Regions from separate parts of the Kitasatospora sp. NPDC088391 genome, predicted to be linked through region 2. Evidence: predicted binding sites of a transcription regulator. Region 2 holds the regulator's gene; the other holds the start of a gene.

Region 1 (9,649 bases), on a different contig from region 2:
AAGGCCGGCTCGGCGGCGTTCCGCTCGCCCACGGGGTCGTCCATGGCGCTCAGTATCGCGCAGCGCGCCTCCCCCGCGCGGCAACTGTTTCATGATATGAAGTTTCCGTTTTCACACCTATTGCCGCATTGCCCTGCCCGCCAGGCAGTGCCCGGACCGACGAGGGAGACGCCCCACCATGGCCACCACGGCAGAGCCGCGGAAAGGATTCGCCGACGAACTGAGGGACGCGGTGACACCGCGCGCCTTCCTCCTGGTCGTCGCCGTCCTGCTGCTGCAGCTGGGCTTCATCACCTCGTACGTGGGTGCCCTGCACCAGCCGAAGCCGCACGAGCTGTCCATCGCGGTGGTCGCCCCGCCCGAGACCGCCCCCAAGCTGGTCGGCGCGCTGGACGCCGTGCCGAACGACGCGGTGCGCGCCTCCACCGCACCGGACGCGGCCACCGCCGAGTCCCTGATCAAGGACCAGAAGATCTACGCGGCCTGGGTGGTCGACCCGACCGGCACCGAGGACCGGCTGCTGGTCGCCGAGGCCCGCGGCCCGGCCGCCTCGACCGCCGCCGAGACCATCGTCACCAAGCTGGCCGCCTCCCAGCACCGCACCGTCGTGGTGGACGACGTGATCCCGCTGGCGTCCGGCGACGCCAAGGGCCTGTCCTCCTTCTACCTGGTGGTCGGCTGGTGCGTCGGCGGCTACCTGGTCGCCTCGATCCTCGGCATCAGCGCCGGCTCCCGGCCCGCCAACACCGGTCGGGCGCTGATCCGGCTCGGCACGCTCGCGCTGTACTCGGTCGCGGCCGGCCTGGGCGGCGCGCTGATCACCGGCCCGATCCTGGACGCGCTGCCCGGCTCGATCGCCGCCCTCACCTGCATCGGGGCGCTGGTGGTGTTCTCGGTCGGCGCCGTCACGATGGCCATGGAGTGCCTGTTCGGCGTGGTCGGCATCGGCCTGGCGGTGCTGGTCTTCGTGGTGCTGGGCAACCCCAGCGCGGGCGGCGTCTACCCGGCGCCGATGCTGCCCGCGTTCTGGCGGGCGATCGGCGAGTGGATCCCGAACGGCGCGGGCACCTCGGCCACCCGCTCGATCGCCTACCTGGACTCCACCCACCTGCTGGGCCCGATCATGGTCCTGCTGGTCTGGGCGGTGATCGGCGTCGCGGTCACCTTCGCCGCGGTGGCCCGGAAACCGCGACTCGGCCGCCCCGTCCCCTCCGGGACGTGACGGCCGAGCGGTGAGCGCGGACCGGGGGCGGGGGGGGTCAGACCCGCTCGGGCTCCAGCCCCGGCTCCTGGTCCTGCTGCTCGCCGGCCACCCGGTCGGAGAACTGGGTGAACACGAAGCGGTTCATCGCCCAGAAGCGGAACGCCATCGCCAGCAGGGTGCCGATGATCATGCCGCTGAAGAAGTCCGCGACCTCCTGGGCGAAGTGCGTGACGTCCGGCTCACGGAAGTCGAACAGGTACCGGGAGGCCACCAGCGGGAGGTCGTTCACCCCGATCGCCAGGGCGCTGACCACGAAGAAGCCCGCGGCCTCCCGCTTGCGGCCGGCCGCGCGGAACGACCACTGGCGGTTGAGCACGTACGAGACGACCGTGGTGATCACCGTCGCGATGGTGAGCGCCACCACGGGCTTGCTCTCCAGGACGGTCATCTTCAGGGCGAAGTTGATCAGCATGGTCAGCATGAAGCACGTTCCTCCGACCACGAGGAACTTGACCAGCTTGCGGTGCTTGACCAGGAACGGGCGGTAGCGCTCCGGGACCACGGCCAGCGCGCGCTGTGTAGGGGACGGCATGCGGGAAGTGTCCCATGCCCCCGGATCGGCAACCACCAGGGGCCTCGGAGCGGAACCGCTCCGAGGCCCCCGGTGTCGGATGCCGCCGGTCAGGCCGCCGCGACCAGCACCTCGGCCGGCTCCAGGGCCAGCCGCAGCACCTCGCGGACGTCCGACACCAGGTGCACCGTCAGGCGTTCCAGCACCTCGGCGGGCAGATCGTCGAGGTCCGGCTCGTTCCGGCCCGGCAGGATCACGGTGGTGATCCCGGCCCGGTCGGCGGCCAGCAGCTTCTGCTTCACGCCGCCGATCGGCAGCACCCGGCCGGTGAGAGAAACCTCACCCGTCATCGCCACCTCGGCCCGCACCCGGCGGCCGGACAGCAGCGAGGCCAGTGCCGTGGTCATCGTGATGCCCGCGCTCGGGCCGTCCTTCGGCACCGCGCCGGCCGGCACGTGCAGGTGGATGCCCCGCTCGCGCAGGCCGGTCACCGGCAGCTCCAGCTCGGCGCCGTGCGAGCGCAGGTAGGAGAGCGCGATGTGCGCCGACTCCTTCATCACGTCGCCCAGCTGCCCGGTCAGCGTCAGCCCGGTCGAGCCGGTCTCGGCGTCCGCCAGCGAGGCCTCGATGTAGAGGACGTCGCCGCCGGCCCCGGTCGCCGCCAGCGCCGTCGCCACGCCCGGGACCGCGGTGCGCCGCACCGCGGGCTCCTGCGCGGACTCCGGCACGTGGTGCGGCCGCCCGAGCAGCGCCCGCAGGTCCTCGGCGCCGACCGCGGCGGGCAGCTCGCGCTGCCCGAGCTCGGCCTGCGCGGCGACCTTGCGCAGGATGCGCTCGATCGACCGCTCCAGCGTCCGGACCCCGGCCTCCCGGGTGTACTCGGCGGCCAGCTTGCGCAGCGCCGCCTCGTCCACCGTGAGGTCCCGCTCGGTCAGCCCGGCCCGGGAGCGCTGCCGGGGCAGCAGGTGGTCGCGGGCGATGGCGACCTTCTCGTCCTCGGTGTAGCCGTCCAGCCGAACCAGGTCCATCCGGTCCAGCAGCGGTCCGGGGATCGACTCCAGCACGTTGGCGGTGGCCAGGAAGACCACGTCGGACAGGTCGAGCTCGACCTCCAGGTAGTGGTCCCGGAAGGTGTGGTTCTGCGCCGGGTCCAGCACCTCCAGCAGCGCCGCCGCCGGGTCGCCCCGGTAGTCCGAGCCGACCTTGTCGATCTCGTCCAGCAGCACCACCGGGTTCATCGTCCCGGCCTCCTTGATCGCGCGGACGATCCGGCCCGGGATCGAGCCGACGTACGTCCGCCGGTGGCCGCGGATCTCCGCCTCGTCCCGGACGCCGCCCAGCGCGACCCGGACGAACGAGCGGCCCATCGCCTTCGCCACCGACTCGCCCAGCGAGGTCTTGCCCACCCCGGGCGGCCCGACCAGCGCCAGCACCGCGCCCCCTCGCCGGCCGCCGATCTGCCCGAGCCCCTGCTCGGCCCGGCGCTTGCGGACGGCCAGGTACTCGACGATCCGGTCCTTCACGTCGGCCAGGCCGGTGTGGTCGGCGTCCAGCACGGCGCGGGCGGCGGCGATGTCGTACGCGTCCTCGGAACGCTCGTTCCACGGCAGTTCGAGGACGGTGTCCAGCCAGGTGCGGATCCAGGAGCCCTCGGGCGACTGGTCACTGGACCGCTCCAGCTTGTCGACCTCCTTGAGCGCCGCCTCGCGCACCTTCTCCGGCAGCGCGGCCGCCTCCACCCGCGCCCGGTAGTCCTCCTCCTCGGTGCCCGTCCCGCCGTTCAGCTCGGCCAGCTCCTTGCGGACCGCCTCCAGCTGGCGGCGCAGCAGGAACTCCTTCTGCTGCTTGGCCACGCCCTCCTCGACGTCCTTGCGGATGGTGTCGTTGACCTCCTCCTCGGCGAGGTGGTCGCGGAGCAGGCCGAGCGCGTACTCCAGCCGGGCCGGGCGGTCGGCCTCCAGCAGCACCTTGAGCTTCTGCTCGGCGGTGGCGAACGGCGCGTAGCCGATGTTGTCGGCCAGCTCGCCGATGTCCTCGATCGCGGCCACCCGGTCGACGATCTGCCAGGCCCCGCGCCGGCGCAGCCACTGGGTGGAGAGCGCCTTGTACTCCTTGACCAGCTCGGCGGCCCGGCCGGCCACGGGCAGGCCCTGGTCGGACTCCTTGAACGGCGTGGTCTCCACCCAGAGCGCCGCGCCGGGGCCGGTCGTTCCGGCCCCGATCCGGACCCGTCGGACGGCCCGGACCAGCGCCGCCGGGTCGCCGTCGGCCAGCCGGCCGACCTGCTCGACCGTCGCCAGCGCGCCGACCGCCGCGTACGAGCCGTCCAGCCGGGGCACCAGCAGCACCTGCGGCTTGCCGCCGCCGCTGCCCGCCCGGGCCGCCTCCACGGCGGCCCGCACCTCGGGGTCGGAGAGCTCCAGCGGCACCACCATGCCGGGGAGCACCACCTCGTCGTCGAGCGGCAGCACCGGCAGAGTGAGCGGAACGGACGTCGATGCCATGATCTCTCCCCAGTCAGTGAAGTTGAGTTGACCTGACTAAGGTTCGGCGCGCGGGGATTGTTCCCCGGCCGGTGTTCACCGTGGGAGAACACCGGGGCACGGCGGAGAACAGCCCGGAACGCGCCGGAACCGCGGCGCCCGGGGGAGGTCCGGGAGGCCGCGGTTCCGAAGGGGGCGGGGCTCAGCCCTCGGCGGGCACCGCCTGCGGCCGGGACTGCCACGCCGGGGCACGCCCCGGACGGCGCGGGCGGCGCGGCCCGCGCCCCCGCAGCAGCGGCCAGAGCGCGACGCCGACCGCCAGCGCGGCCGGGTGGCCGACCGAGGTGACCAGGTCCGGGTCGGAGGCCAGCTGGTGCGCGATCAGGGCGACCCCGCCACCGAGCGCGAGGGTCCGCCCGGTCGGGCCGAGCAGCCCGGCCAGCGCGCCGAGCGAGGTGAGGACGCCGTACGAGACGCCGATGTCCATCGCGTCCAGCACGCCGGGCTCGGCGCCGCCCGCGGCCACCGTGGCCACCGCCACGCCCTGCGAGAGCAGCGTCGCCGCGACGTGGCCGGCCCCGAAGACGCCGAGGGCACGAAGGCCGCCGATCCGTCGTTCCAAGGGGGCGACGGTGACGGCGAAGGCCCAGAAGTAGGGCATCCACACCGGGCCGGCGACCCACAGGCCGCTGCCGACCAGGGAGAGCGCGGGGTGGACGAGCAGGTTGTGCGCGTCGGTGGAGGACAGCTCCTGGAGCCGGTGCACCGTCCCGGGGTCGCCGAAGCGCGCGTACAGGGTGGTGCCGAGCAACAGGGTGAGGTAACCGAGGGCGAACGGGTTGCCCCGCGGGGTCGGCAGGGCCCGCAGCCCCGGCCGGAGGAGCCGCCTCCGCAGTTCCGCACTGGTCATGGTGCCTCCCGGGCTGTCCGTCATGCCCAAGATACGGGTGGCGACTGAGAGGTGTCTGAGGAAGTCCTGTGAAGACCTTTGTGCCCCCATGCCTCGCTCGCACACGTACCGTTACAGGTCGCGACCGCTGCGGGTAAGGTAGCGGCCCGTGCCCGTCCGATCGGGGACCTGCCAAACGTGACCTGGTCGCGGGCCGGGCACACTCATGACGGAACCAACGGAAACAAGACGACTACGAGCGGCGCCCGCTGTCCCACAGGCAGTCGGCCCGCAGGCCCTGGGGGCGGTGGCGTGACCGTGACAGAGATCCAGCAAGAGACGAACAGCGGTGGGCAGGTGGGCACCCAGCGACGGGTGCTCGTCGTGGAGGACGAGCCGACGATCGCGGAGTCGATCGCCGCCCGGCTCGGCGCCGAGGGCTTCAAGGTGGCGGTGGCCCACGACGGGCCGGGCGCGGTGGACGGCTTCCACACCTGGCAGCCGGACCTGGTGGTGCTCGACATCATGCTGCCGGGCTTCGACGGCCTGGAGGTGTGCCGCCGCATCCAGGCCCAGCGCCCGGTGCCGGTGCTGATGCTGACCGCGCGGGACGACGAGACCGACCTGCTGGTGGGCCTGGGCGTCGGCGCGGACGACTACATGACCAAGCCGTTCTCGATGCGCGAGCTGGCGGCCCGGGTGAACGTGCTGCTCCGCCGGGTCGAGCGGGCCCAGCAGGCCGCCCGCACCCCCGCCCTGGGCTCGCTGCGGTTCGGCGAGCTGGAGATCGACCACGTGCAGCGCCGGGTCCGGCTGGGCGCCGGCGACGTGCACCTGACGCCGACCGAGTTCGACCTGCTGGCCTGCCTGGCCGCGCAGCCGCGCGCGGTGCTGACCAGGGAGCAGCTGCTGGCCGAGGTGTGGGACTGGACCGACGCGTCCGGGACCCGCACGGTGGACAGCCACGTGAAGGCGCTGCGCCGGAAGATCGGCGCCAGCTGGATCCGCACGGTGCACGGCGTGGGCTACGCGCTGGAGGCCCCGCTGTCCTGACCGGGCACCGCCGGCACGGGCCTCCGGGGGGCCCGCACGGCGCCCGGCCGTCCCCCCGGGGGACGAGTCCGCACGACCAGGTCCTGACGACCAGGGGCACCATGACCTTTCCGCAGCAACGCAACGGGGAAGCCGAACCGGCCGCCCCGCGACCCCCGCTGGCGGTGCGCGCCGCGCGCCGGGTGTGGGCCGACATCCGCCCGTTCGACCCGGTCCGCTCGATCAAGGGCAAGCTGGCCCTGCTGGTGGTCGTCTCGGTGGTGCTGGCCACCGGCATGGTGGTGGTCGCGATCCGGTCGGAGACCCAGATCCGGATCATCATGATCTTCTCGCTGATCGCCTCGCTGCTGTTCATGCAGTTCCTGGCGAACGGCCTGACGGCGCCGCTGCGCGACATGACGGCAGCGGCCCGGTCGATGGCCGAGGGCGACTACAGCGCCCGGGTGGACGTCTCCTCCCGGGACGAGATCGGCGAGCTGGCCGACACCTTCAACCGGATGGCGGGCGACCTGGAGGCGGCCGACCGGCACCGCCGGGAGCTGATCGCCAACGTCTCGCACGAGCTGCGGACCCCGATCGCGGCGCTGCGCGGCCTGCTGGAGAACGTGGTCGACGGCGTGGTGAAGCCGGACCCGAGGAACCTGGGCACCGCGCTGGAGCAGACCGAGCGGCTGGGCCGCCTGGTCACCCACCTGCTGGACCTGTCGAAGCTGGACGACGGCGTGGTCCCGCTGGACTCCCGCCCGTTCCAGGTCCGCCCGTTCCTGGAGGGCGTGCTGCGCGGCCTGACGGTGGACGGGGCGGTGGCGGGCGGCGCGTACGCGCGGCGCGCGGACGTCCGGCTGGCCGTCGAGGTGCAGCCGGCCCAGCTGGCCGCGGTGGCGGACGCGGAGCGGCTGCACCAGGTGGTGGCCAACCTGGTGGACAACGCCTGCAAGCACTCGCCGGAGGGCGGCACCGTGACGGTGCGGGCCCGGGCGGCCGAGGGCGGCGGGCTGCTGCTGGAGGTCGAGGACCAGGGCCCGGGCATCCCGCCCGCGGACCGGGAGCGGGTGTTCGAGCGGTTCGGCCGGAGCGGTGCGCCGACCGCGCTGGGCCCCGGCAGCGACGGCGGGACGGGCCTGGGCCTGGCGATCGCGCGCTGGGCGGTGGACCTGCACGGCGGCCGGATCCGGGTGGCGGAGGCGGCCGCGGGCTGCCGGATCGAGGTCACTCTCCCGGGTGAGGCTCCGGTGCTCGCCTAGCTTGTGGCGGAATCGGTACAAACCGGCGTCCGGCCCTGTCGGGCCGCTCCCGGGCCGGGCCGGGCAAGTGGTCCAGACCACTGCTTTGTCCGATTTTCCACAGGTATGACCACGATCGACCACGGGCCTTGTTCCCTGCTTTCCGGCACCTCTAACGCTCGGTTCCGGCCAAAAATCGCTCCGACAATGTGATCTGGGCGACGCCTGCCCACCGGGGACTGCGCGATCACTCGTGGGAGGCGTAGCCTTAATCCCCGCTGTCCACCATCCCAAAAGGAAGCGGAAGAGGGCGGTTGCCCCGTGTCGCCACACCAAGAAACCCCCAGCTCGGCAAGTTCCACTGGCTTCGGCCCCAATGAGTGGCTCGTCGACGAGATCTACCAGCAGTACCTCCAGGACCCGGCCTCGGTCGATCGTGCCTGGTGGGACTTTTTCGCCGACTACAAGCCCGGTACCGAGGTGACTCCAGTGACCCAGGCCGCACCGGTCGGCGCCCAGCCGGCCCCTGTCGCCGCTCCCGCCGCCGCAGCTCCGGCCGCGACCGCCCCCGCTGCCCCGGCCGCCGCTCCGGCGCCCGCGCAGCCGGTGGCCGCGCCCGCGCCGCTCGCGGCCGCCCCCGCCGCCCCGCCCGCGCCGAAGGCCGCCGCTCCGGCCGCCCCGGCGCCGGCCGCCGCGGCGGGCCCGGAGCTGGTGCAGCTGCGCGGCCCGGCCAAGGCCGTGGCGTCCAACATGGACGCCTCGTTGGAGGTTCCGACCGCCACCTCGGTGCGCGCGGTGCCCGCCAAGCTGTTGATCGACAACCGCATCGTCATCAACAACCACCTGCAGCGCGCCCGCGGCGGCAAGGTGTCCTTCACCCACCTGATCGGCTACGCGCTGGTGCAGGCCGTGAAGGCCAACCCGGGCATGAACTACACCTACAAGGTGGAGGACGGCAAGTCCTACCTGGTGAAGCCCGAGCACGTGAACCTGGGCCTCGCCATCGACCTGGTCAAGCCGAACGGCGACCGCCAGCTGGTCGTCGCGGCGATCAAGAAGGCCGAGACGCTCGACTTCTTCGGCTTCTGGCAGGCGTACGAGGACATCGTCCGCCGGGCCCGCGCCAACAAGCTGACCATGGACGACTTCACCGGCGTCACGGTCTCGCTGACCAACCCGGGCGGCATCGGCACCGTGCACTCCGTGCCGCGCCTGATGCAGAACCAGGGCACCATCGTCGGCGTCGGCGCGATGGAGTACCCGGCCGAGTTCCAGGGCTCCTCCCCGGAGACGCTGGCCCGCCTGGGCATCTCCAAGATCATGACGCTCACCTCGACCTACGACCACCGGGTCATCCAGGGTGCGGCGTCGGGCGAGTTCCTGCGCTCGATCCACCAGCTGCTGCTGGGCGCGAACAACTTCTACGACGAGGTGTTCGAGTCCCTCCGGATCCCGTACGAGCCGGTCCGCTGGGCCACCGACGTGGCGACCACCCACGACGACGAGGTCAACAAGACCGCGCGCGTCATGGAGCTGATCCACTCCTACCGGGTCCGCGGCCACCTGATGGCGGACACCGACCCGCTGGAGTACATGCAGCGGAAGCACCCCGACCTGGACGTGGTCCAGCACGGCCTCACCCTGTGGGACCTGGAGCGCGAGTTCGCGGTCGGCGGCTTCGGCGGCCAGAAGATGATGAAGCTCCGCGACATCCTCGGCCTGCTGCGCAACACCTACTGCCGCACCGTCGGCATCGAGTACATGCACATCCAGGACCCGGCGCAGCGCAGGTGGCTGCAGGACCGCCTGGAGAAGCCGTACACCAAGCCGGAGCGCGAGGAGCAGCTGCGCATCCTGCGCCGGCTGAACTCGGCCGAGGCGTTCGAGACCTTCCTGCAGACCAAGTACGTCGGGCAGAAGCGCTTCTCGCTGGAGGGCGGCGAGTCGCTCATCCCGCTGCTGGACGCCACCATCGACGCCGCCGCCGAGCACCGCCTCGACGAGGCCGTCATCGGCATGGCGCACCGCGGCCGCCTGAACGTGCTGGCGAACATCGTCGGCAAGCCGTACGGCAAGATCTTCGGCGAGTTCGAGGGCAACCTCGACCCGAAGTCGATGCACGGCTCCGGCGACGTGAAGTACCACCTCGGCTCCGAGGGCACCTTCACCGGCCTGGACGGCGAGACCATCAAGGTGTCGCTGGCCGCGAACCCGTCCCACCTGGAG
Region 2 (9,649 bases):
GATGGTGATCGCCCAGGCGAAGGAGATGCAGATCTTCAGCATCGCGAACAGGTAGACCAGGTTGACCAGGGTGCCGTGCGCGGTGCCGTGGAAGGCGGCGGCGATCGGGTACGAGACCAGGTAGGCCGGGTCGTAGGAGTCGACGCCCTCCAGGGCGCCCTCCAGGCCGCGGAGCATCATGATGCACAGGCCGATGCCGAGGATCGTGTACTCGACGTAGAACGCCTGCCAGGCGATCGAGCCGGCGAACCGGGACTTGCGGCCGGCCCGGGAGGGCAGGCTGAGCAGCCGGATCACGATCAGGGTCAGGATGCCCAGCGTGGTCAGCGTGCCGATCAGCTCGACGAAGATGTTCCAGGGCAGCCAGTGGCCGATCACCGGGAGCACGAACTCGGCGTCGAAGAGCTGGCCGAAGGCGTTCACCAGGGTGAGGACCAGCGAGAAGAAGCCGACCGCGACGAACCAGTGGGCGACGCCCACGATGCCCCAGCGGTTCATCCGGGTGTGGCCGAGGAACTCCTTGGCCACGGTGCCCACCCGCTGCGCGGGCTGCCCGAACCGGGTGCTGTCGGCGGAGCCGGTGCGCACCACCTTGTAGATGTACAGCGCCGCACGGGCGGCGAGCGCGGTGCCGATCACGAACGTGACCAGCGAGATGACGATCGCTGCTAGCTGCATCGGCTCTCCGTCTCCAGCGGCTGGGTCGAAATGGTCTCCCGCAGAGTGTACTCATCGGTAACTTGCACGGTCGACGCGCCGGACATTACCGCGCCCCCACGCACCCCAGAAGATGTTCCGGCTATGGCGGCAGTCACTAAGCCCAGACTCACCCGCCCGGAGCACATCGGAGGGGCCCACCGGCCCCTCCGCGACATAAGCGCTCAGTAAAGTTGAGCGACACGGGCTCAAAGCTGTTGACGATGCCGGATCGGTCATGCATCCTTGAGCCTGTACTGCTCAACTTCTCCCCCGGAGGTATTCACGATGGCACGCGCGGTCGGCATCGACCTCGGTACGACGAACTCCGTCGTCAGTGTTCTTGAGGGCGGTGAGCCCACGGTCATCACCAACGCCGAGGGCGCTCGGACCACGCCGTCCGTCGTCGCCTTCGCCAAGAACGGCGAGGTGCTCGTCGGCGAGGTCGCCAAGCGCCAGGCGGTCACCAACGTCGACAGGACCATCCGGTCGGTCAAGCGCCACATGGGCACCGACTGGAAGATCAACCTGGACGGCAAGGACTTCAACCCCCAGCAGATCTCGGCCTTCATCCTGCAGAAGCTCAAGCGGGACGCCGAGGCGTACCTGGGCGAGACGGTCACCGACGCCGTCATCACCGTCCCGGCGTACTTCAACGACTCCGAGCGCCAGGCCACCAAGGAGGCCGGCGAGATCGCGGGCCTGAACGTCCTGCGCATCGTCAACGAGCCGACCGCGGCCGCCCTGGCCTACGGCCTGGACAAGGACGACCAGACCATCCTGGTCTTCGACCTCGGCGGCGGCACCTTCGACGTGTCGCTGCTGGAGATCGGCGACGGCGTGGTCGAGGTCAAGGCCACCAACGGCGACAACCACCTCGGCGGCGACGACTGGGACCAGCGCGTCGTCGACCACCTGGTGAAGGTCTTCCAGGCCGGCCACGGCGTCGACCTGTCCAAGGACAAGATGGCCGTCCAGCGCCTCCGCGAGGCCTCCGAGAAGGCCAAGATCGAGCTGTCCTCCTCCTCGGAGACCTCGATCAACCTGCCCTACATCACGGCCTCCGCCGAGGGCCCGCTGCACCTGGACGAGAAGCTCACCCGCTCCCAGTTCCAGCAGCTGACGGCCGACCTGCTGGACCGCTGCAAGGTCCCGTTCCACAACGTCATCAAGGACGCCGGCATCCAGCTGTCCGAGATCGACCACGTGGTCCTGGTCGGCGGCTCCACCCGCATGCCCGCCGTCGCCGAGCTGGTCAAGGAGCTGACCGGCGGCAAGGACGCCAACAAGGGCGTCAACCCGGACGAGGTCGTGGCCATCGGCGCCTCGCTGCAGGCCGGTGTGCTGAAGGGCGAGGTCAAGGACGTCCTGCTGCTCGACGTCACCCCGCTGTCCCTGGGCATCGAGACCAAGGGCGGCATCATGACGAAGCTGATCGAGCGCAACACCACGATCCCGACCAAGCGCTCCGAGATCTTCACCACCGCCGAGGACAACCAGCCCTCCGTGCAGATCCAGGTCTACCAGGGCGAGCGCGAGATCGCGGCGTACAACAAGAAGCTCGGCATGTTCGAGCTGACCGGCCTGCCGCCGGCCCCGCGCGGCCTGCCGCAGATCGAGGTCACCTTCGACATCGACGCCAACGGCATCATGCACGTGGCCGCGAAGGACCTCGGCACCGGCAAGGAGCAGAAGATGACCGTCACCGGCGGCTCCTCGCTGCCGAAGGACGAGGTCAACCGGATGCGTGAGGAGGCCGAGCGCTACGCGGAGGAGGACACCAAGCGCCGCGAGGCCGTCGAGACCCGCAACCAGGGCGAGCAGCTCGTCTACTCCACCGAGAAGTTCATCGCGGACAACGCGGACAAGCTCCCGGCCGACGTCAAGACCGAGGTCGAGACCGCCATCGGCGAGCTGAAGGAGACCCTCAAGGGCGAGGACGTCGCGGCCATCCGCACCGCCACCGAGAAGGTCTCCACCACCGCCCAGAAGCTCGGCGCGGCGCTCTACGCGCAGGCCGACGGCGCGGGCGCGGCGACCGGTGCGGCCGGGGCCGGCGAGTCCGCCGCCAAGGAGGACGACGTGGTCGACGCCGAGATCGTGGACGACGAGAAGCCCAAGGGCGGTGCCGCATGACGGAGAAGCCGCAGGGCGAGCAGCCCGGCGACGACTCCGCCGCCGAGGAGGCCGTGCTCAAGGCAGCCGAAGAGGCCGTCGCGGGTGCCGGTGCCGACGAACTGGCCGCCGCCAAGCGCGAGGCCGGCGAGCGGACCGCCGACCTGCAGCGCCTCCAGGCCGAGTACCAGAACTACCGCAAGCGGGTCGAGCGCGACCGGGCGACGGTCCGGGAGATCGCGGTCTCCAGCATCCTGGAGTCGCTGATCCCGGTGCTGGACGACATCGGCCGGGCCCGCGAGCACGGCGAGGTGACGGGCGGCTTCAAGTCCGTGGCCGAGTCGCTGGAGACGGTCGTCGCCAAGCTGGGCCTGCAGCAGTTCGGCAAGGAGGGCGAGCCCTTCGACCCGACCATGCACGAGGCGCTGATGCACAGCTACTCCTCGGACGTCACCGAGGACACCTGCGTGCAGATCCTCCAGCCCGGGTACCGGATCGGCGAGCGGATCATCCGCCCGGCGATGGTCGCGGTCGCGGAGCCCCAGCCGGGCACCCAGACCACCGGCGAGCCGGAGAACGGCAAGGCCGACGGTTCGTCCGACAGCTGAGTAACATCCCCGTGCGCTGCGGAGTCGTACGTCGTCCAGTACGGCGGCCGGCTCCGCAGCGCCGTATCACGAGGTTCCACGAACAGATCAGGCAGATCAGGGAGGTGGCGGTCAAAGGCCATGAGCGCTAAGGACTACGTGGAGAAGGACTACTACAAGGTCCTCGGCGTGCCCAAGGACGCCACCGCCGTCGAGATCAAGAAGACGTACCGCAAGCTGGCCCGGGAGTTCCACCCCGACGCCAACAAGGGCGACGCCAAGGCCGAGGAGCGCTTCAAGGACATCTCCGAGGCGTACGACGTGCTCTCGGACGAGAAGCGCCGCAAGGAGTACGACGAGGCGCGCTCGCTGTTCGCGGGCGGCGGCTTCCGCTCCGGCGGGGGCGGCGGAGCGGGCGGGTTCGACTTCGGCGACCTGTTCAACAACGGTGGTGGCGGCGGCGGAGCGGGCGGCCTCGGCGACGTGTTCGGCGGGCTGTTCAACCGCGGCGGCCGGCAGACCGCCCAGCCGCGCCGCGGGGCCGACGTCGAGACCGAGGTCACGCTGAACTTCGAGGAGGCCGTCGACGGCGCGACCGTGCCGCTGCGGATGACCTCGCAGGCCGCCTGCCGCGCCTGCGCCGGCACCGGCGCGAAGAGCGGCACCACCCCGCGGGTCTGCCCGACCTGCGTCGGCGCGGGCACCGTCAGCCGGGGCCAGGGCGCCTTCGCGCTCTCCGAGCCGTGCCGGGACTGCAAGGGCCGCGGCATGATCGTCGACGACCCGTGCGCCGTCTGCCACGGCAGCGGCCGGGCCTCCTCGGCCCGCACCATGCAGGTCCGCATCCCGGCCGGGGTGCAGGACGGGCAGCGGATCCGGCTCAAGGGCAAGGGCGCCCAGGGCGAGCGCGGCGGCCAGCCCGGCGACCTCTACGTCACGGTGCACGTCGACCCGCACCCGGTGTTCGGGCGCAAGGGCGACAACCTGACGATCTCCGTGCCGGTGAGCTTCCCCGAGGCGGCGCTCGGCGGGACCATCGAGGTGCCGACCCTGAACGGCCCGGCCGTGAAGCTCAAGCTGCCGCCCGGCAGCGCCAACGGCCTGACCATGCGGGCCCGCGGCAAGGGAGCCACCCGCAAGGACGGCACCCGCGGCGACCTGCTGGTCACCGTGGAGGTCGTGGTGCCCAAGCACGTCGAGGGCGACGCGCTGAGCGCACTGGAGCAGTACCGCGAGGCCACCGCCTCGGACGACCCGCGTGCCGCCCTGTTCAAGGCGGCGGAGGGAGCGTGAGACCCCGATGAGCCCCCACCACCCCGACAGTCCGCGCGACGGCCGGATCGGTCCCGGCCTGGGCGAGGGCCTGCCCGGCTCCGGCCGGGCGGCCCGCCCCGCCGCCCCGCCGCCCTACGTCCTCACCGAGGACACCCCGGTCTACGTCATCTCGGTCGCCGCCGAGCTCTCCGGCCTGCACCCGCAGACGCTCCGCCAGTACGACCGGCTCGGCCTGGTCTGCCCCGACCGCACGGCCGGCCGCGGCCGGCGCTACTCCGCCCGGGACATCCAGCAGCTCCGCGAGGTGCAGCGGCTCTCCCAGGACGAGGGCATCAACCTGGCCGGCATCAAGCGGATCATCGAGCTGGAGAACCAGGTCGCCGCCCTGCAGGCCCGGGCCGCCGAACTGGTCGACGCCCTGGAGGGCGCCGCCGCGACCCTCCAGCAGCGCGAGGCCGCCGTGCACGCCTCCTACCGCCGCGACCTGGTCCCCTACCAGCAGGTCCAGCAGTCCAGCGCCCTGGTGGTCTGGCGGCCCAAGCGCTGAGCGCGGCCCCGCGTCGGCGAGCCGCCGAGCCCCTGCCCATCGGGGGGTATCGGCGGCGTCGCCGTGCTGGGAGAGTCTTCGCAGGACGGGCGGCCGGGTGTCGCGGGCGGAATCCGCAGCGGGGCGATTTTGCCTATGATCCGTACTGGTCACCGGGCTGGCCGGGCACCGCCGTACACGAGGTCATCGCGGAGGGGAGCAGTCAATGCGCATAAGCCGGGACTCCGTACCGGTCCATTCCGCCGACGAGTTGCTCTCCGTCGCCGCACATGAGGTGTACCTGTCCATTGTGCGTTCCGGCGGCCGGGCCAACACGGCAGAACACCAGGCGGCGGAAAAGCAGATCCAGGAGCTGCTCGATTTCGGACTCCTGATCCACGACACCGACGACCCGTCCGGCGTGGTGGCCGTCGACCCCCGGGCGCTGTCGATATCCCTGAACAGTGCATGGCAACGCGAAGCGGCCCATTTGCTTCAGCGATCGGCGGCGCTCACCGCCGGACTGCGGGATCTCGGCGACGCATTCAGCGAGCTGAACGGCGGGGGCGAAGCCGGCGGAAAGATCGAATACGTCCACGGGTTCACCGCGATCGACCAGCGCCTGGGGATGCTGGTGGAGAACTGCTCGCACGAGCTGCTGACCGCGCAGCCCGGCGGCGGGCGCAGCGCGGAGACCCTGCGGGCCGTGATCGACCGGGACCTCGGGGTGCTGCAGCGCGGCGGGATCACCCGGAGCATCTACCAGCCCAGTGCCCGCTACTCCAGCCCGACGCTGGACTACGTGGAGACGATGACCGCCGCCGGGAGCCAGATCCGCACCCTGGGCGAACCGTTCTCGATCCTGATCATCGCGGACCGCAAGACGGCCGTCATCCCCGGCAGCGAGGACATGAAGCAGGCCGCCTTCATCAAGGACCAGGCGGTCGTCAGCTACCTGCTGCAGGTCTTCGAGTCGCTCTGGGAGCGCGCGATCCCGTTCCACGCGAGCCGGGAGGTGCCCCCGCAGGTGCTGTCGAGCCTGCGCCGGCAGATCATCCGCTCGATGGCGCAGGGCGTCGGCCACCGGGTGATCGCCCGCAACCTCGGCCTGAGCGAGCGGACGCTGGCCCGGCACATCGCCGAGATGCGCGAGGACTACGGGGTGGACACCCTGTTCCAGCTCGGCTGGAAGCTCGCCCAGGAGCCGGAACAGGTCATCGCGGACGAGCTGCCGACGGAACCGGCGACCGCCGAGGACTGAGTCCGCCGGCGTGCGGGAGCGGCGGCCGACCGGAGGTGTCCGGTCGGCCGCTCGGCCCGTCGTCGGAACCGGCAGGGCCCTCGCCCCGGGGGCGTCAGGTGAGGGAGGCCCGACCGTCCGAGGCCACCGCGGAGGGCCATCCGCTGTCCATCGCGACCGTGTGCACGGCGTGCACCGGGGCCGCCGCGTGCGGCCACCCGCTGTCGGCCGCCGACGCCGCACTGGCACCGACGAAAAGGGCAGCACCAATAAGGGCAAAGGTGGCGATGAGGCGACGCGCGATACGCACGGCAGCCCTCCCTTCCAGAGTGATCACGTCAAACGACTTCAACTATGGCAATCCGACTGGATGTTAATAATGCCAACCAGTGGCCGGGAAGCGGTAGTCGACAGGGCGTGTCATCTCCCTGCCATGCAGTGATATGACACCTGGCGGCAGTGGACGACCTCGCAGCCCTGCGGCCACGATCAGTGGGCCCAGCACTCGTGACGAGCCTGATCGGTCAGCGGAGGACCACGCGAGTGGCATGAACTCGGCACTTTGGTTTTGAACCAACGAATGTCAGCAGCATTCGCACACACGCCACGCCCCCCTGGCGGGACATGCCCCGCCGACTGATTCTTGCGGAGTCGACATGAGCGAGCACCACCTGCAGCACCGCGCCGAGGGACGGCGTGCCCGGGTCTTCCTGGCCGCGCCGCTGATGCGGCTGACCGGTCCGGCCGACAGTGTGGTGACGCTGGCCAGCCGGACCAGGCTGACCACGCTGCGGAGCACGCTGCTGGGCAGCGGGGCCGCGGTCTACAGCGCGCACCACAGCGACGCGTGGACGGTGGCCGGGCGGGCGCCCGAGCCGCGGGTGCCCTCGGACTTCCGGGCGATGCAGAGCGCGGACCTGGTGTTCGCGTACATCGGCGCCCCGCTGTCGGCCGGCGTGAGCCTGGAGCTCGGCTGGGCCTCGGCGCTGCGCAAGCCGATCGTGCTGCTGGTGGACGAGGCGATCACCCACAACCCGCTGATCGCCACCATCGAGCAGGTCACCCCGGTGCTGCCGCTGGTGTTCGACGACACCTGGTCGCAGGAGGCGCTGCACCACACCGTGGAGACCGCGCTGGACTGGGCCGGGATGGCGCTGTCGCTGCGCGGCGGCTTCTGGACCGCGCCCGGCGAGCAGTTCCCGCGCCCGCGCCGCGAGCACACCGGCCCGTACGGCTTCTGGTCCCCGGAGATCGCCACCGGCTGACCGCGCGTCAGCTCCCGGCGGCTCCGTCGCGCGGCCCCTCGGCTCCCCGCATCTGCCAGCCCAGCTGGAAGAGGGTCTCCGCGGCGTGCAGTTCGCGCAGCCGGGAGATGTGCGCGGCGACGGTCCGCTCGCCCAGGCCCAGCCGGGCGGCGACGGAACGCTGGGTCAGCCCCTGGGCCAGCAGCCTCCCGACCTGTTCGTGCACCGGCACCGTGCCCTCGCCCTCCAGGCCCGCGGTGCCCCACTGGATGCGCTCCGCGCGCTCCCAGTCCCGCTCGAACGCGTCGACCAGGAACGAGACCACCGCCGGGTCCTCGACGAACGCCGCGCTGGAGTTGTCCGCCGAGGCCGGGACCACGGCGATCCGCCGGTCGAAGACGATCATCCGGCCGAACGGCTCGCTCAGCGTGCGGAACCGGCCGCCCCAGCCGGTGACCTCCTCCGCCCAGCGCACCGTCGGCTCGTCCAGCAGCGCGGTCGGCTCGTAGACCGTCCGGATCGTGCCGCCCCGCTCCAGGAAGCGGCGGGTGCGCTCCCGGGCCCCCGCCAGCAGCTCGGCCGGGCCGGCCCCGCCGGGGTGCAGGGACAGCTCCTCCTCGTACGCCTCGCTCGCCAACTGCTGGACGCGGTGCCGGATCTCCTCGGTCCGGTCGACGTGCTGCACGACGCTGGAGCGGTCCGCGCGGCGCGGGGTGGCGTAGTAGGCGTGGGTGAGGTCCTCCAGCAGGGCCGGCATCTCCTCGGCGCGCAGCAGCATCCGGGTGCCCTCGGCGCGCAGTTCGGCGCTGATCCGGTCGCTCACCGCGCGGGGGTTGACGGCGGTCAGGGACTGCGCGACGGCGTCGTGGGCCAGCAGGCCGAGCTCCATCAGGCGGAGCACCCCGGCCGGGTCCTGCTCGACCGCCTCCCGGAACGCCACCCGGCCGCCCTGGTCGAGGATGCCCTGGTACAGCCGCCGCTCCGACTCGCTGGGCAGGGCGGTTCCGCCGGTCTCGCTCACTGGTCCCCACTCCTTCTCAACCGTCCGCCGCTCCGGGCGCCGTTCCGTCAGGTGGTTCCGCCCGGCCCTCCCGTGCCCCGCGCAGCTGCCAGCCGAGCTGGAACAGGGTCTCCGCATCGTAGAACTCCCGCAGCCGGGCGATGTGCCCGGCCACGGTCCGCTCGGACAGGCCGAGCCGGGAGGCGATCGCCCGGTGGGTCAGCCCGGCCGCCAGCAGGGGCCCGAGTTCGGCCGGCACGCCGGTCTCCCGGGGCGTCCCGGCCAGCGCGTGCCAGTCCGGGCGCTCGGCCCGCGCCCAGTCGCGCTCGAACACGTCGAGCAGGGCGGCCAGGACGGCCGGGTCCTCGACGAAGACGGCGTGCTCGTCGTCGGCGGAGGCGCTGACCACGGCGATCCGGCGGTCGAAGATCAGCATCCGGCGGAAGGGCTCGTCCAGGACCCGGACCCGCTCGCCGGCCGCGGAGACCACGGCGGCGTACTCGGCGGTGGGCCGGTGGGTGAGGGCGCCCGGCTGGTAGAGGGTGCGCAGCGCGATGCCGCGGGCGAGGAACTCCACCGTGCGGTCCCGGGACTGCCGCATCTGGTCGGTGGGGCGGGCGCCGCCGGGCTGCGCGGCCAGGGTCTCGTGCCGCATCTCGGACTCGATCTGCAGGATGCGGTGCCGGATCTGCTGACGGTCCGTCACCCGCTCGACGCCGCGCCCGGGGTCCGGGCGGAGGCGGGCGGTGTCGTACGCCTGGGCCAGGTCCGCCATCCGGGCCGGGACCTGCCGGGACTCGACCAGCCGCCGGACCGCCGCGTCGCACAGGTCGGCGCCGAGCCGGGCGGCGACGGCGCGCGGGTTGACGGCGGTCAGCGACCGGTCCCAGTCGTGGTGCACCAGCAGCCCGAGGTCGACCAGCCGCCGGGTGGCCTCCGGGTTCCGCGCCATCGCCTCACCGAGCG

What was found. The regulator HspR, encoded in region 2, represses chaperone genes until heat shock. The targets are predictions, from matches to a motif close to TTGAGNNNNNNNNNCTCAA.
Region 1: the regulator HspR is predicted to act here: its motif matches at 4,302-4,320, upstream of lon (endopeptidase La).

The regions. Positions count from the first base shown of each region.
Region 1 is NZ_JBIVNB010000007.1:352,915-362,563, reverse strand. Features, by position in the region: gene ACIQBJ_RS22885 (MarR family winged helix-turn-helix transcriptional regulator) at 1-44, opposite strand, end outside; gene ACIQBJ_RS22880 (DUF3533 domain-containing protein) at 179-1,222, shown strand; gene ACIQBJ_RS22875 (GtrA family protein) at 1,260-1,796, opposite strand; gene lon (endopeptidase La) at 1,886-4,279, opposite strand; gene ACIQBJ_RS22865 (rhomboid-like protein) at 4,461-5,168, opposite strand; gene ACIQBJ_RS22860 (response regulator transcription factor) at 5,466-6,200, shown strand; gene ACIQBJ_RS22855 (ATP-binding protein) at 6,302-7,444, shown strand; gene ACIQBJ_RS22850 (multifunctional oxoglutarate decarboxylase/oxoglutarate dehydrogenase thiamine pyrophosphate-binding subunit/dihydrolipoyllysine-residue succinyltransferase subunit) at 7,745-9,649, shown strand, end outside.
Region 2 is NZ_JBIVNB010000003.1:428,024-437,672, reverse strand. Features, by position in the region: gene ACIQBJ_RS10675 ((Fe-S)-binding protein) at 1-678, opposite strand, end outside; gene dnaK (molecular chaperone DnaK) at 985-2,832, shown strand; gene grpE (nucleotide exchange factor GrpE) at 2,829-3,419, shown strand; gene dnaJ (molecular chaperone DnaJ) at 3,540-4,691, shown strand; gene ACIQBJ_RS10655 (heat shock protein transcriptional repressor HspR) at 4,699-5,220, shown strand; gene ACIQBJ_RS10650 (hypothetical protein) at 5,426-6,460, shown strand; gene ACIQBJ_RS10645 (hypothetical protein) at 7,096-7,704, shown strand; gene ACIQBJ_RS10640 (LuxR family transcriptional regulator) at 7,712-8,704, opposite strand; gene ACIQBJ_RS10635 (LuxR family transcriptional regulator) at 8,721-9,649, opposite strand, start outside.